DNA from 3 places in the Streptomyces sp. NBC_00012 genome. Region 2 is predicted to be linked to each of the others. Evidence: riboswitches for the same ligand, from Rfam matches in the RefSeq annotation. Region 2 holds a riboswitch; each other region holds the start of a gene.
What was found. Region 2 has a riboswitch for thiamine pyrophosphate ahead of thiO (glycine oxidase ThiO). Riboswitches for the same ligand answer to the same signal wherever they lie in the genome.

Region 1 (4,272 bases), 2.0 Mb from region 2:
GTGCGTCCGCTGACCCGCTACTCGGTGAAGGACCGCGCCACGCTCCTCCAGCGGCTGCGTTCGCTGGAGCGGACGGAACCTGTCATCGAGCGACAGGAGTACGCCCTGGGAACGGTCTGCGCGGCCATCCCGATCACGGCCGGATTCACCGCTGCCGCGATGGCGATTTCTGTACCCCTGGACCAGGAAAGTCGGTTGCTCCCCGCAGTCGAACAACTACGTGGCGAAGTGGCCAACCTCTTGCGTTCGTTCGTGTTCTCTATCAGTATCTGAAAAATCACTCCTTGTGATCTGCTATCGCGTGCACCACGATGGCGTCAATAGGGCCACGGGGGATCATTCCTGGCCAGATTCATCTACTGCGGGGTTGAACGATGCGCGAGTCGGTTCAAGCTGAGGTCATGATGAGCTTCCTCGTTTCCGAGGAGCTCTCTTTCCGGATCCCGGTGGAGCTCCGGTACGAGGTCTGCGATCCGTATGCGATCCGGATGACCTTCCATCTGCCCGGTGACGCCCCCGTCACCTGGGCATTCGGCCGTGAGCTGCTGCTCGACGGCCTCAACAGTCCCAGTGGTGACGGCGATGTGCACATCGGTCCCACTGAGCCCGAGGGGCTGTCCGACGTACATATCCGGCTCCAGGTCGGCGAGGACCGGGCTCTCTTCAGGGCCGGTACGGCACCGCTTGTGGCGTTTCTCGACCGGACCGACAAGCTCGTGCCACTTGGGCAGGAGCGCACGCTGGGTGACTTCGAGGGCAATCTGGAAGACGCCCTGGGCCGCATTCTCGCCGAGGAACAGAACGCCGGCTGAGCAGAACGGCGCCGCCGACCGGCCCACCGGTCGAACACGGCGCCTGCCGAATGGGTGAATTACTCACCCGCGGAGATGCTCAAGGCCTCGCCCTGCGGCGACGGCGCTTCCCGGTCCGTACGGGTGCCGAAGCTCCGGCTTCCGCGCCGAGCCCTGTGCGGTCCGCGGAGACGACCAACGCGGCGAGCACCGTCGTCACCGGCACCGAGGCGACAAGTCCGATCGAGCCGACCAGCGTCCGTACGATCTCCTCTGCCACCAGCTCGCTGTTGGCCACCGTCCCCACGCTGCTCTGCGCGATGGAGAACAGGAGCAGCAACGGCAGCGCGGCGCCCGCGTAGGCGAGCACCAGAGTATTGACGACCGAGGCGATGTGGTCGCGCCCGATCCTGATCCCTGCCCGGTAAAGCCCCCGCACGCCCAACGTCGGGTTCGCCTGGTGGAGTTCCCAGACCGCCGAAGTCTGGGTCACGGTCACATCGTCGAGGACCCCGAGCGAACCGATGATGACACCGGCCAGAAGCAGACCGCTCATGTCGATGTGCGGGTACAGACCATGGATGAGGCCTGTGTTGTCGTCGGTGTTGCCGGTCAGGCTCGCCCAGCCGATGAAGAGCGATCCGAGCAGTCCGATCAGCAGCAGCGAAATCAACGTGCCGATCACCGCGACCGAGGTGCGGGCGGTCAGGCCGTGGCACATGTAGAGCGCGATCAGCATGATCGCACTGGCCCCGACCACCGCGACGAGCAGCGGATTCGATCCCTGGAGTATGGCCGGGAGGATGAACAGGGTCAGCACGGCGAACGAGACGGCGAGCGCGACCAGTGCCATCACCCCACGCATGCGGCCCACCGCGACCACGACCAGGGCGAAGATCCCGGCCAGCAGGGTCATCGGGAACTTCCGGTTCACATCCGTCACCGAGTACTGCAGATCCCGGGGTGCGTCGGGGGCGTACGCCACGACCACGCGCTGACCGTCGCGCAGCTGACGCGGTGCGTCGGGCTGGACGATCTCGATGAAGGTCCGGCCCTTGTCGTGACCGGTCGTCACTTCGATCTTCGCCTTCCCGCACCTCCCTTGCCCGTTCCCCGCCGAGGGCGTGGTGTCCTCGCCGATCGGCATCTGCGCCGCGTTCACGTCCTTGCAGTCCACCTTGTCGACATTCACCACCCTTCCCTGCTGGGTCTGCCGGTCGAATCCGACGCCGGTCCGTTCGTGCGCCGGCGCACCGCCCGGCCAGAGAGCCACCAGACCCACGAGAACGGCGGTGGCGAACGGGATCAGTACGGCCGCGATGACCTTGCGCAGATGCTTGGATACGGGCGCGGCAGGGCCATGGTTGTGCGAGTGACCGTGCTGCCGGCTCGGCGTTTCGAGGTCGATATGGGGGGAAGTCACCGGCCGATCATCGCAAGAAGAGACGGGCCCACTGTTCATCAGGCCGGACGGGGCGCTAGCGTGGAGGGACCTTTGCACACGCGGGAGCTCGGAGCACCGGGCTGAGAGGGCGCTGATCTCCGTACGTCCGTACGGGACAGGCTGCGCCGACCGCCGAACCTGTTACCGGGTAATGCCGGCGTAGGGAGTAGGTCTCATGACCACATCGGACGCACGCACGCCTGCCTCGAACCAGAGCGACGAGGCCGGGAAGTCCATCGGCTGGCACAAGGGATACGTCCAGGGCTCGCGCCCGGACCTCCGGGTGCCGGTCCGTCAGGTGCACCTCACCAACGGCAAGGACGTGACGTTGTACGACACGTCGGGTCCATACACCGATCCCACCGTCGAGACCGATGTCCGCCGCGGGCTCGCACCGCTGCGAGAGAACTGGATCATCGCCCGCGGCGACACCGAGGAGTACCCGGGCCGCCCCGGCCGCCCCGAGGACGACGGGCTCAAGCACACCTCGCCGCGAATGGGGTCTCCCCTGCTCGAGCAAAGCCGAGAGCCTGGGGAAGGACTGCGCAACCTCGACGCGGTATTCCCCGGCCGCCCGCGGCTGCCGCGCCGCAGCCGGGACGGACAGCCGGTGACCCAGCTCGCGTACGCCCGCCGGGGCGGGATCACCCCGGAGATGGAGTACGTGGCGATCCGGGAGAACGTCGAGCCCGAGGTGGTGCGTGAGGAGATCGCGGCCGGCCGGGCCGTGCTGCCGGCCAACGTCAACCACCCCGAGATCGAACCGATGATCATCGGCAAGCGGTTCCTGGTGAAGGTCAATGCCAACATCGGCAACTCCGCGGTGACTTCCTCCATCGAGGAGGAGGTGGAAAAGATGACGTGGGCGACGCGCTGGGGCGCCGATACCGTCATGGATCTGTCCACCGGCCGCAACATTCACACCACCCGTGAGTGGGTTCTGCGTAATTCACCCGTTCCGATCGGAACTGTCCCGCTCTACCAGGCGCTCGAAAAGGTCGACGGCCGGGCGGAGGAACTGACCTGGGAGATCTACAAGGACACCGTCATCGAGCAGGCCGAGCAGGGCGTCGACTACATGACGGTCCACGCCGGCGTGCGCCTGCCGTACGTGCCGCTGACCGCCCGCCGCAAGACCGGCATCGTCTCGCGCGGCGGCTCGATCATGGCGGCGTGGTGCCTCGCGCACCACAAGGAGTCGTTCCTGTACGAGCACTTCGAGGAGCTCTGCGAGATCCTCGCGACCTACGACGTGACGTATTCGCTGGGCGACGGGCTGCGGCCCGGCTCGATCGCCGACGCCAATGACGAGGCGCAGTTCGCCGAACTGCGCACGCTCGGCGAGCTGAACGCGGTCGCCAAGCGGTTCGGCGTCCAGACCATGATCGAGGGGCCGGGCCATGTCCCGATGCACAAGATCAAGGAGAACATCGACCTCCAGCAGGAGATCTGCGAGGAGGCGCCGTTCTACACGCTCGGCCCGCTGACCACCGATGTCGCGCCGGCGTACGACCACATCACCTCGGGCATCGGCGCGGCGATGATCGCGTGGTGGGGGACGGCGATGCTGTGCTACGTCACGCCGAAGGAGCACCTCGGCCTGCCCAACCGGGACGATGTGAAGACCGGCGTCATCACCTACAAGATCGCGGCGCACGCGGCCGATCTCGCCAAGGGGCACCCGGGGGCGCAGGACTGGGACGACGCGCTCTCCGACGCCCGGTTCGAGTTCCGCTGGGAGGACCAGTTCAACCTGGCCCTCGACCCGGACACCGCACGGGAGTTCCACGACGAGACGCTGCCCGCCGAGCCCGCGAAGACGGCGCACTTCTGCTCGATGTGCGGCCCGAAGTTCTGCTCGATGAAGATCTCCCAGGACATCCGGCGCGAGCACGGCGGTTCGCAGTCGGAGATCGAGGCGGGCATGGCGGAGAAGTCCAAGGAGTTCGCGGCGGCGGGCAACCGGGTCTATCTGCCGATCGCGGACTGATCCGGATCCGGGACGAGGTATCGCCCCGGAGGCCTCCGCCTTCGGGG
Region 2 (4,272 bases):
CACCGGGTCGTCATTGGTGTACGGCAGCACGGTGAAGCCGTCGTCCACCAGGATCTCCGCGGCGTCCAGCAGCTCGACCGGATCCGGCAGCAGGGTCCGCTCGTCGGCCACCACCTCCAGCTTGATCCAGTCGGTGCCGAGCGCCTCGCGGGCCAGCCGGGCGGTCAGCACGGCCTCGCCCGCGGTGAAGCAGCCGGCCGTGTTCGGCAGCACGCGGATGGAGAGCCGCTCCAGGACGGAGAGCACCGAGCCCTGCACGGTCGGGTCGAGGCGGCGCATCGCGACGGTGGTCAGCTCGGTGCCGGAGGCGGTCAGGGAGCGTTCCAGCACGTCGAGGCCGGCCGCCCCGCCCGTCCCCATGATCAGCCGGGAGCCGAACGTGGTGTCGCCGAGGGCGAAGAGGTCGTCCGGCATGATCAGCCTCCCTGGACCGCGGTCAGGACCTCGACGCGGTCACCGTCGAGGAGCGCGGTGGCGGACCACCGGCCGCGCGGTACGACGGTCTCGTTGACGGCGGCCGCGACACCGGAGTGCGCGGTGGTGAGCGTGGCGACGAGCGCCGCCAGGGTGGTGCCCCCGGCGAGGCTGCGGACCTCGCCGTTCACGGAGACGGAGAGGGCGGTGGCCCCGGAGAACGGTGCGGGCTCGGTCATGCGGGCTGCTCCTGACGTACGGGGGCGGCGGTGGAGGAGAAACGGTGCGGGGTGAAGGGGCGGGCCTGCTCGGGCGGCTCGCCGCCGGTGAGGAGCTCCGCCATGACGTCACCGGTGATGGGGGTGAGCAGCACCCCGTTGCGGTGGTGGCCGGTGGCGAGGTGGAGGCCGGGCAGGGCGGTGGGGCCGAGCAGCGGGGCGTTGTCGGGGGAGGCGGGGCGAAGACCGGCCAGGGTCTCGGTGAGCGGCAGTTCGGTGATGCCGGGGACCAGTTCGTGGGCGTCCCGCAGCAGCTCGTAGACGCCACCCGCGGTGACGGTGGTGTCCCAGCCCATTTCCTCGCTGGTGGCGCCGACGACCAGTTCGCCGTTCTCGCGCGGTACGAGATAGAGATGGCCGCCCCGGACCACGGCCCGGACCGTCCGGCTCAGGAACGGCGCGTACCGGGCGGGCACGGTCAGCCGTACCACCTGGCCCTTCACCGGCCGGACCGGCGGCACCACCTCGTCCGGCAGCCCGGGCAGCCGTCCGCTGAGGCTGCCCGCGGCGAGCACGACCTGGTCGGCCGTCAGCTCCGTACCCCCGGCGAGCACCGCCCCGACGGCCCGGTCGCCCACCACGCTCAGGCGCTCCACCCGGCCGCGGTGGAAGACCACCCCGGCCCGCTCGCAGGCGGTCAGCAGGGCGGCGGCCAGTCGGCGGGGATCGATCTGGTGGTCGCCGTCGACCCGGAGGCCGCCCCGGACGCCCGGCGCGAGCATCGGCTCCAGGCGGCGGCACTCACGGCCGGTGAGCCACTCCGACTCGAGGCCCGAACGCTGCTGGAGGGCGTGCAGCTCCCGCAGATGGGCGCGGTCGTCGGAGTCCAGCGCGACGGCCAGGGTGCCGCAGGCACGGAAACCGGTCTCCTGCCCGCTCGCCGCCTCCAGCTCGGCCACGAAGGCCGGATAGCGGGCCGCCGAGGCGACGTTGAGGGCCAGCAGCAGCTGTTCGCCGTAGTGGAGTTCGGTGACGGCGGCCAGCATGCCGGCCGCCACCCGCGCGGCACCGCCACCCGGTTCGGGGTCGGCGACCGCCGTGCGCAGTCCGCGCTGCGCGGCCCGCCAGGCCGTCACCAGGCCGATGATCCCGCCCCCGATGACCAGGACATCGGATCCGTTTCCGTTCCGAGAAGAACGCATAGGCTCCAGCCCCTCCCTTCGCCGGCATGACCCGGATCAGGTTCGTACGGTCGGAGGCCGCCCAGCCTCCCTCTCAGCCCGGTGCGTCCGGGCTCCCGCGAGTGTTTTACGTTGGCCACCCTAGACCCCGTCCCACCGGACCAGTGAAGGAGCGGTCGCCGTGGCCCGTTCGCTCGACGGAATCGTCCTCGCCCCGGTCGCCGACCAGGCGCCCGGCCAGGTCGGCACCCGTACCCGCTTCACGTACCACGAGGAGGACGGCCGGATCTGGGCCGAGTACGCGGGCGGCGACGTGGTGCGCGGCCATCTCGTCGGTACCAGGGACGGCGACACCCTCGACTTCCGGTACGTCCAGCTGAAGCAGGACGGGACGACCTCGTGCGGCCACTGCGTCTCCACCGTCGTCGACCTCCCGGACGGCCGGGTCCGGCTGGACGAGCGGTGGGCGTGGGAGTCGCAGGAGGGCAGCGGGACGAGCACGGTCGAGGAACTCGCCCTTTCCTGACGATCAGTCAGGTGCTTATGGTGTACGGGTGAGCGATCAGCAGCAGTCAGAGCAGCCGGACCGGCGGGCAGGACACCGCGTGGTCGTCGTCGGTGCGGGCATGGCCGGGGTGCAGACCGCGGTGGCCCTGCGGGAACTGGGCTTCACCGGCCCCGTCACCCTGATCGGCGCCGAACCGCACCAGCCCTACGACCGGCCCCCGCTGTCCAAGGCGGTGCTGCTCGGCAAGGCCGAGGACTCCGCCTTCGACATCGATTTCGAGGCGCTGGACATCGATCTGCAACTGGGTCGTGAGGTCACCGGAGTGCGGCCGGGCGCGCACGAACTGGACACCCCGTCAGGGCCCGTTCCCTACGACAGCCTGGTGATCGCGACCGGCGCCGAACCGGTCGTCCTGCCCGGCACCGAGGGCGTTCCCGGCGTCCATCTGCTGCGCACCCTCGACGACGCGGCACGGTTGCGGCCGGTCCTCGACCAGCAGCACGGCGTCGTGGTCGTCGGTGCGGGCTGGATCGGCGCCGAGTTCGCCACCGCGGCCCGCGCCGCCGGCTGCGCCGTCACCGTCGTCGAGGCCGCCGACCGGCCCCTGGCGGGCGCGATGCCCGCGGAGGTCGCCGCCCCGATGGCCGCCTGGTACGCGGAGATCGGCGCCGAACTCCTCACCGGGGCCCGGGTCGAGAGCGTGGAGCCGGGCCGGGTGATCCTCGCGGACGGCCGTACCGTCCCGGCCGGAGCGGTGGTCGTCGGAATCGGCGCCCGGCCCGCCACCGGCTGGCTGACCGGCTCCGGCATCGCGCTCGGCCCCGACGGATCGGTGACCGCCGACGCGGCGCTGCGCACCTCGGCGCCCGATGTGTACGCGGTCGGCGACTGCGCCTCGTTCCCCTCCGCCCGCTACGGCGAACGCCTGCTCGTCCACCACTGGGACAACGCGCTCCAGGGCCCGCGCACCGCCGCCGCCAACATCGTCCAGGCGGCGGCCGGCGAGGCCCCGGAGCCGGTGACGTACGACCCGGTGCCGTACTTCTGGTCAGAGCAGTTCGACCGGTTCGTGCAGTACGCGGGCCACCACGGGAGCGCCGACACCCTGCTGTGGCGCGGCGATCCGGCCGGACCCGCCTGGTCGGTGTGCTGGCTGCGCGACGACGTCCTGGTCGCGGTGCTCGCCGTCGGCCGGCCACGTGATCTGGCGCAGGGCCGCAAGCTCATCGAGGCGGGGGCGCGGCTCGATCCGGTACGGGCCGCCGACCCCTCCGTACCGCTGAAGTCGGCGATCCGTCAGTAGCCGACGGTGGCCCGCGGCAGGCCACCGTCGCCCGGGTCACCGCCGCCTCGCAGACGTGCTCCGCGAGGCCCTGAAGAGCCGAGTCCGGGTATCGACTGTCGGTGCGGGATGGCAGGCTTGTCCCCGTGACCGAGATTGACGCAAAGACCGATGCTCTCGTCCCCGCCTGGCTGCACCTGCCCGACATCGCCGAAATGCTCGATGTCGAGGTGACGCGCGTGCGGCAGCTGGTCAAGGAGGGCCAGCTGATCGCCGTACGGCGTGGTGAGAACCGGACGCTCCAGGTGCCTGCCGCCTTCATCGACGGCGACAAGGTGGTCAAGGGCCTCTCCGGCACCCTGACGCTCCTGAGGGACGACGGCTACAACGACGAAGAGATGCTCGAGTGGCTCTTCACCCCCGACCCGACCCTGCCGGGCACCCCCGCCCAGGCACTGAGCGAGAATCGCGGCACGGAGGTGAAGCGCCGCGCCCAGGCGCTCGCCGTCTGACGGCCGGCCGTATGTGAGGGGGGCGGGCCGCGCGACACCGCGCGGCCCGCGCCCCTCACCGCCCGGGCGACAGCCCGCTCCACCACGCTCTCCCAGGGGGAACCGCACCATGTCCACGCCTCGCGCGCTGCTGTCCGACGCCCGGCTCTATCTGTGC
Region 3 (4,272 bases), 3.9 Mb from region 2:
GTCCCGACGACCACGGTCGGCAGGACGAACGGCACCGTGACGACCGCCCGCAGCAGTTGTTTGCCGGGAAAGTCGAAGCGGGCGAAGACATAGGCGCCGGGCAGCGCGATCAGCAGGGTCAGCGCGGTCGAGGCGAGCGCCTGCCAGGTGGTGAACCAGAGCACGTCGCGGATGTCCGGCCGGGTCAGCACCTCGCCGATCCGGCCGAACTGCCAGACGCCGTCGACCTTCAGTCCCCGGCCGACGATCGCCACGACCGGGTAGGCGAAGAACAGCGCGAAGAACGCGACGGGTACGGCCATCAGGCCGAGCCGCACCGCGTTCCCACGCCGGGCCTTCGCGCGAGCGGCATCCGTGTGCGCGGACCGCGGGCGGGGAGTCTTCCCGCCCGCGTCCGTTCCGCGTACGGGACTCTTCGTTACTTCACTACGAGCGAGGACCACGACTGGACCCACTGCTCACGGTTCTTGGCGATCCGGTCCGGGGCCACGGTCGTCGGCCTGTCCACCGTCGCACCGAACTTCGTGAAGAGCTCCGGCAGCGCCGCGTCCTTGGCGACCGGGTTGACGAACATGTTGAGCGGCATGTCCTCCTGGAACTTCTTGCTGATCAGGAAGTCCAGCAGGGCCTTGCCGCCCGCCTCGTTCTTCGCACCGTCCAGCAGGCCGGCGAACTCGATCTGACGGAAGCAGGTCCCGGTGGCGACACCGGTCGGGGCCGTCGCCGGCTGCGGCTTCGCGTACAGCACCTCGACGGGCGGGCTGGAGGCGTACGAGACGACGAGCGGCCGGTCCGCCTTGGCCTTCTTTCCGCCCGCGGAGCCGGAGAACTCCTCGTTGTACGCCTGCTCCCAGCCGTCGACGACCTTGACGCCGTTGCGCTCCAGCTTCTTCCAGTAGTCCTGGTAGCCCTTCTCGCCGTACGTGGCGACGGTACCGAGGAGGAAACCGAGGCCGGGCGAGGAGGTGCCGGCGTTCTCGGTGACGAGCAAGTCCTTGTACGCGGGCTTCGCCAGGTCGTCGAAGGACTGCGGCGGCGCGAGCTTCTTGTCGGCGAAGTACTTCTTGTCGTAGTTGACGCAGATGTCGCCGGTGTCGATCGGGGTGACCCGGTGCTTGTCGGCGTCGAGCCGGGTGTCTGCCGCGACCCGGTCGATGCCCTTCGCCTCGTACGGCGTGAAGAGCCCGCTGTCGAGGGCGCGGGAGAGCAGCGTGTTGTCGACGCCGAAGAAGACGTCGCCGCGCGGGGAGCCCTTGGTCAGGATCTCCTGGTTGAGCGCGACACCCGCGTCGCCGCTCTTCAGCACCTTGACGGTGTATCCGGTCTCCTCGGTGAACTCCTTCAGCACGTCCTTGGACGCGTTGAAGGAGTCGTGGCTGACGAGGGTCACGGTCTTGGAGCCCGAGCCCTTCGTACCGCCGGAAGCGGAGGCCGAGTCGTCGGAACTCCCGCACCCGGCGAGTGCGGTGACGCCGAGCGCGGCGGCGACGGCCGAAGCCGCGAGCTGCCTGGTCCTGCGCGTGGTGGTCATTATGGATTCCTCCTGGGTTTTGGCCAGGAAGAGACGCGGCCCCGCCCGCGGGAAGCGGGCAGGGCGCAACAGCATGAGTTGATGACCGAACTTCCTACCCGGAATGACCCGGGCGAGGTTCAGAGGGTCTGCGGCCGACCTGTCCTCGGTGCCGCACTCTCAGCGCTGTGGCGCTCCCCTGTCGGAATATGAAGTTGATTTCGGGCCCAGATTACACGGGCCGTATCGGCCTCAGCGCTCGGCTGCCGCCAACTGACCGCAGGCCCCGTCGATCTCCTGGCCGCGGGTGTCCCGCACGGTGACCGGCACCCCGTGGGCGGCGATCGCCTCGACGAACGCCTTCTCGTCCTCGGGCCGCGAGGCGGTCCACTTCGAACCGGGCGTGGGGTTCAGCGGGATCAGGTTGACGTGCACCCGCTTGCCCTTGAGGAGCCGGCCGAGCCGGTCACCGCGCCACGCCTGGTCATTGATGTCGCGGATCAGTGCGTACTCGATGGAGATGCGGCGGCCGGACTTCTCCGCGTACTCCCACGCGGCGTCCAGCACCTCGCCGACCTTCCAGCGCGTGTTCACGGGAACGAGCGTGTCGCGCAGCTCGTCGTCCGGTGCGTGCAGCGAGACAGCGAGACGGCACTTGAAGCCCTCGTCGGCGAAGCGGAGCATCGCGGGCACCAGGCCCACGGTGGAGACGGTGATCCCGCGCTGCGAGAGCCCCAGCCCGTCCGGCTCCGGGTCGGTGAGCCGGCGGATCGCGCCGACCACCCGGTTGTAGTTGGCGAGCGGCTCGCCCATGCCCATGAAGACGATGTTGGAGAGCCGCGCCGGGCCGCCGGGGACCTCACCGTCACGCAGCGCCCGCATCCCGTCCACGATCTGGTGAACGATCTCGGCGGTCGACAGATTGCGGTCGAGACCGGCCTGTCCCGTGGCGCAGAACGGGCAGTTCATCCCGCATCCGGCCTGCGAGGAGATGCACATCGTCACCCGCTCCGGGTAGCGCATCAGGACGGACTCGACGAGCGTCCCGTCGTGCAGCTTCCACAGCGTCTTGCGGGTGGTGTCGTCGTCGCAGCTGATGTGACGGAGCACCGACATCAGGTCGGGGAACATCGCCTCGGCGAGCTTGTCCCGCGACGCGGCCGGGATGTTGGTCCACTCCGCCGGGTCGTGCGCGTACCGCGCGAAGTAGTGCTGCGAGAGCTGCTGGGCGCGGAACGGCTTCTCGCCGATCGCGGCGACGGCTTCCTTGCGCTCGGCGGGCGTGAGGTCTGCGAGATGCCGCGGCGGCTTCTTGGCTCCGCGGGGCGCGACGAAAGTGAGTTCTCCGGGCTTAGGCATGGTTCATCCAGTGTCGCAGACAGAACAGCGAGGGCCCGCCGTCCTGTGGACAGCGGGCCCTCACTCATAAAACCGCAGCTCAGGAGCCTGCTCTCAGTTGGAGCCGACGAACAGCACCAGCAGAAGCCAGACCACCGGGGCGGTCGGCAGCAGCGAGTCCAGCCGGTCCATGATGCCGCCGTGCCCCGGCAGCAGCGTGCCCATGTCCTTGATCCCGAGATCCCGCTTGATCATGGACTCGCCCAGGTCACCAAGGGTGGCGCTGGCCGCGACCGCGAGCCCGAGCAGGAGCCCCTGCCACCAGGAACCGCCGTCGATCAGGAACTGCATGCACAGCGCACCGGCGACCATCGCGAAGGCCACGGCGCCGAACAGACCCTCCCGGGTCTTTCCGGGGCTGATGCGCGGCGCCAGCTTGTGCTTCCCGAAGCGCCAGCCGACGGCGTACGCGCCCGTGTCGCTGACCACGGTCAGCAGCAGGAAGGTGAGTACCCGCTGCGGCCCGTCGTCGGCGGTCAGGAGCATGGCGACGAACGTGGCGAGGAACGGTACGTAGAACGCCGCGAACACACCGGCAGTGACGTCCTTGAGGTAGTCCTCGGGCGGTTCGGTCATCCGCCAGACGAGCACCGCAAGCGCGGTCAGCGCCATCGCCACCCAGGCGCCTTCGGCGCCCTGCGCGTACCCGGCCACCACCATCGCCGCGCCGCCCACCGCCAGCGGGACGAGCGGCGCCTTGATGCCCTTGCGCTCCTGGAGCCGCGAGGTGAGCTCCCAGAGACCCACGACGACGGCGACCACGATCACACCGACGAAGACGGCCTTCACGATGAACAGCGAGGCGACGATGACGGCGCCGAGCCCCACACCGACCCCTATGGCGGCTCGCAGATCACGGCCCGCACGCTTCTTCTGCGGGGGTGGCGACGCGGTGGACATGGACTCCTGCAGCTTCTCGTCACGGAACAGGGGGCCGCCGCTCAGGCGTCCGGCCCCCTGGTCCCGGTCATCACGGTCGTCAGCGTCTCTACCTGCGTCGGGAACGTCCGGCACGATGGGCATGGGCCGAGTCTGCTGGGCGCCATGCACATCGTATGCAGGACCCGCCGGGGCGGCCTGCATCTCGGGCGCACCCCAGTGGCCGGCTCCCTGCGGGGCGCCCCAGGAAGAGTCGTTCATCAGACTTCGAGCAGCTCGGCTTCCTTGTGCTTGAGCAGCTCGTCGACCTGAGCGACGTACTTCGCGGTGGTGTCGTCGAGCTCCTTCTCGGCGCGGCGCACCTCGTCCTCGCCCGACTCCTTGTCCTTGACCAGCTTGTCCAGGGTCTCCTTGGCCTTGCGGCGCACCGCGCGGATGGAGATCTTGGAGTCCTCGGCCTTGCCCTTGGCGACCTTGATGTAGTC

Region 1: linked by a shared signal. The riboswitch ahead of thiC (phosphomethylpyrimidine synthase ThiC) and the one ahead of thiO (glycine oxidase ThiO) in region 2 are both predicted to bind thiamine pyrophosphate.
Region 3: linked by a shared signal. The riboswitch ahead of OHA19_RS11500 (thiamine ABC transporter substrate binding subunit) and the one ahead of thiO (glycine oxidase ThiO) in region 2 are both predicted to bind thiamine pyrophosphate.

What each region holds. Positions count from the first base shown of each region.
Region 1 is NZ_CP108309.1:4,381,955-4,386,226, reverse strand. Features, by position in the region: gene OHA19_RS20165 (IclR family transcriptional regulator) at 1-273, shown strand, start outside; gene OHA19_RS20160 (SsgA family sporulation/cell division regulator) at 375-812, shown strand; gene OHA19_RS20155 (YibE/F family protein) at 892-2,214, opposite strand; TPP riboswitch at 2,285-2,418, shown strand; gene thiC (phosphomethylpyrimidine synthase ThiC) at 2,411-4,225, shown strand.
Region 2 is NZ_CP108309.1:6,405,166-6,409,437, forward strand. Features, by position in the region: gene OHA19_RS29350 (thiazole synthase) at 1-414, opposite strand, end outside; gene thiS (sulfur carrier protein ThiS) at 417-653, opposite strand; gene thiO (glycine oxidase ThiO) at 650-1,834, opposite strand; TPP riboswitch at 1,831-1,943, opposite strand; gene OHA19_RS29365 (hypothetical protein) at 1,995-2,339, shown strand; gene OHA19_RS29370 (NAD(P)/FAD-dependent oxidoreductase) at 2,368-3,624, shown strand; gene OHA19_RS29375 (Rv2175c family DNA-binding protein) at 3,750-4,115, shown strand; gene thiE (thiamine phosphate synthase) at 4,225-4,272, shown strand, end outside.
Region 3 is NZ_CP108309.1:2,516,424-2,520,695, forward strand. Features, by position in the region: gene OHA19_RS11495 (ABC transporter permease) at 1-302, opposite strand, end outside; gene OHA19_RS11500 (thiamine ABC transporter substrate binding subunit) at 419-1,531, opposite strand; TPP riboswitch at 1,605-1,721, opposite strand; gene rlmN (23S rRNA (adenine(2503)-C(2))-methyltransferase RlmN) at 1,763-2,869, opposite strand; gene OHA19_RS11510 (phosphatidate cytidylyltransferase) at 2,963-4,048, opposite strand; gene frr (ribosome recycling factor) at 4,048-4,272, opposite strand, start outside.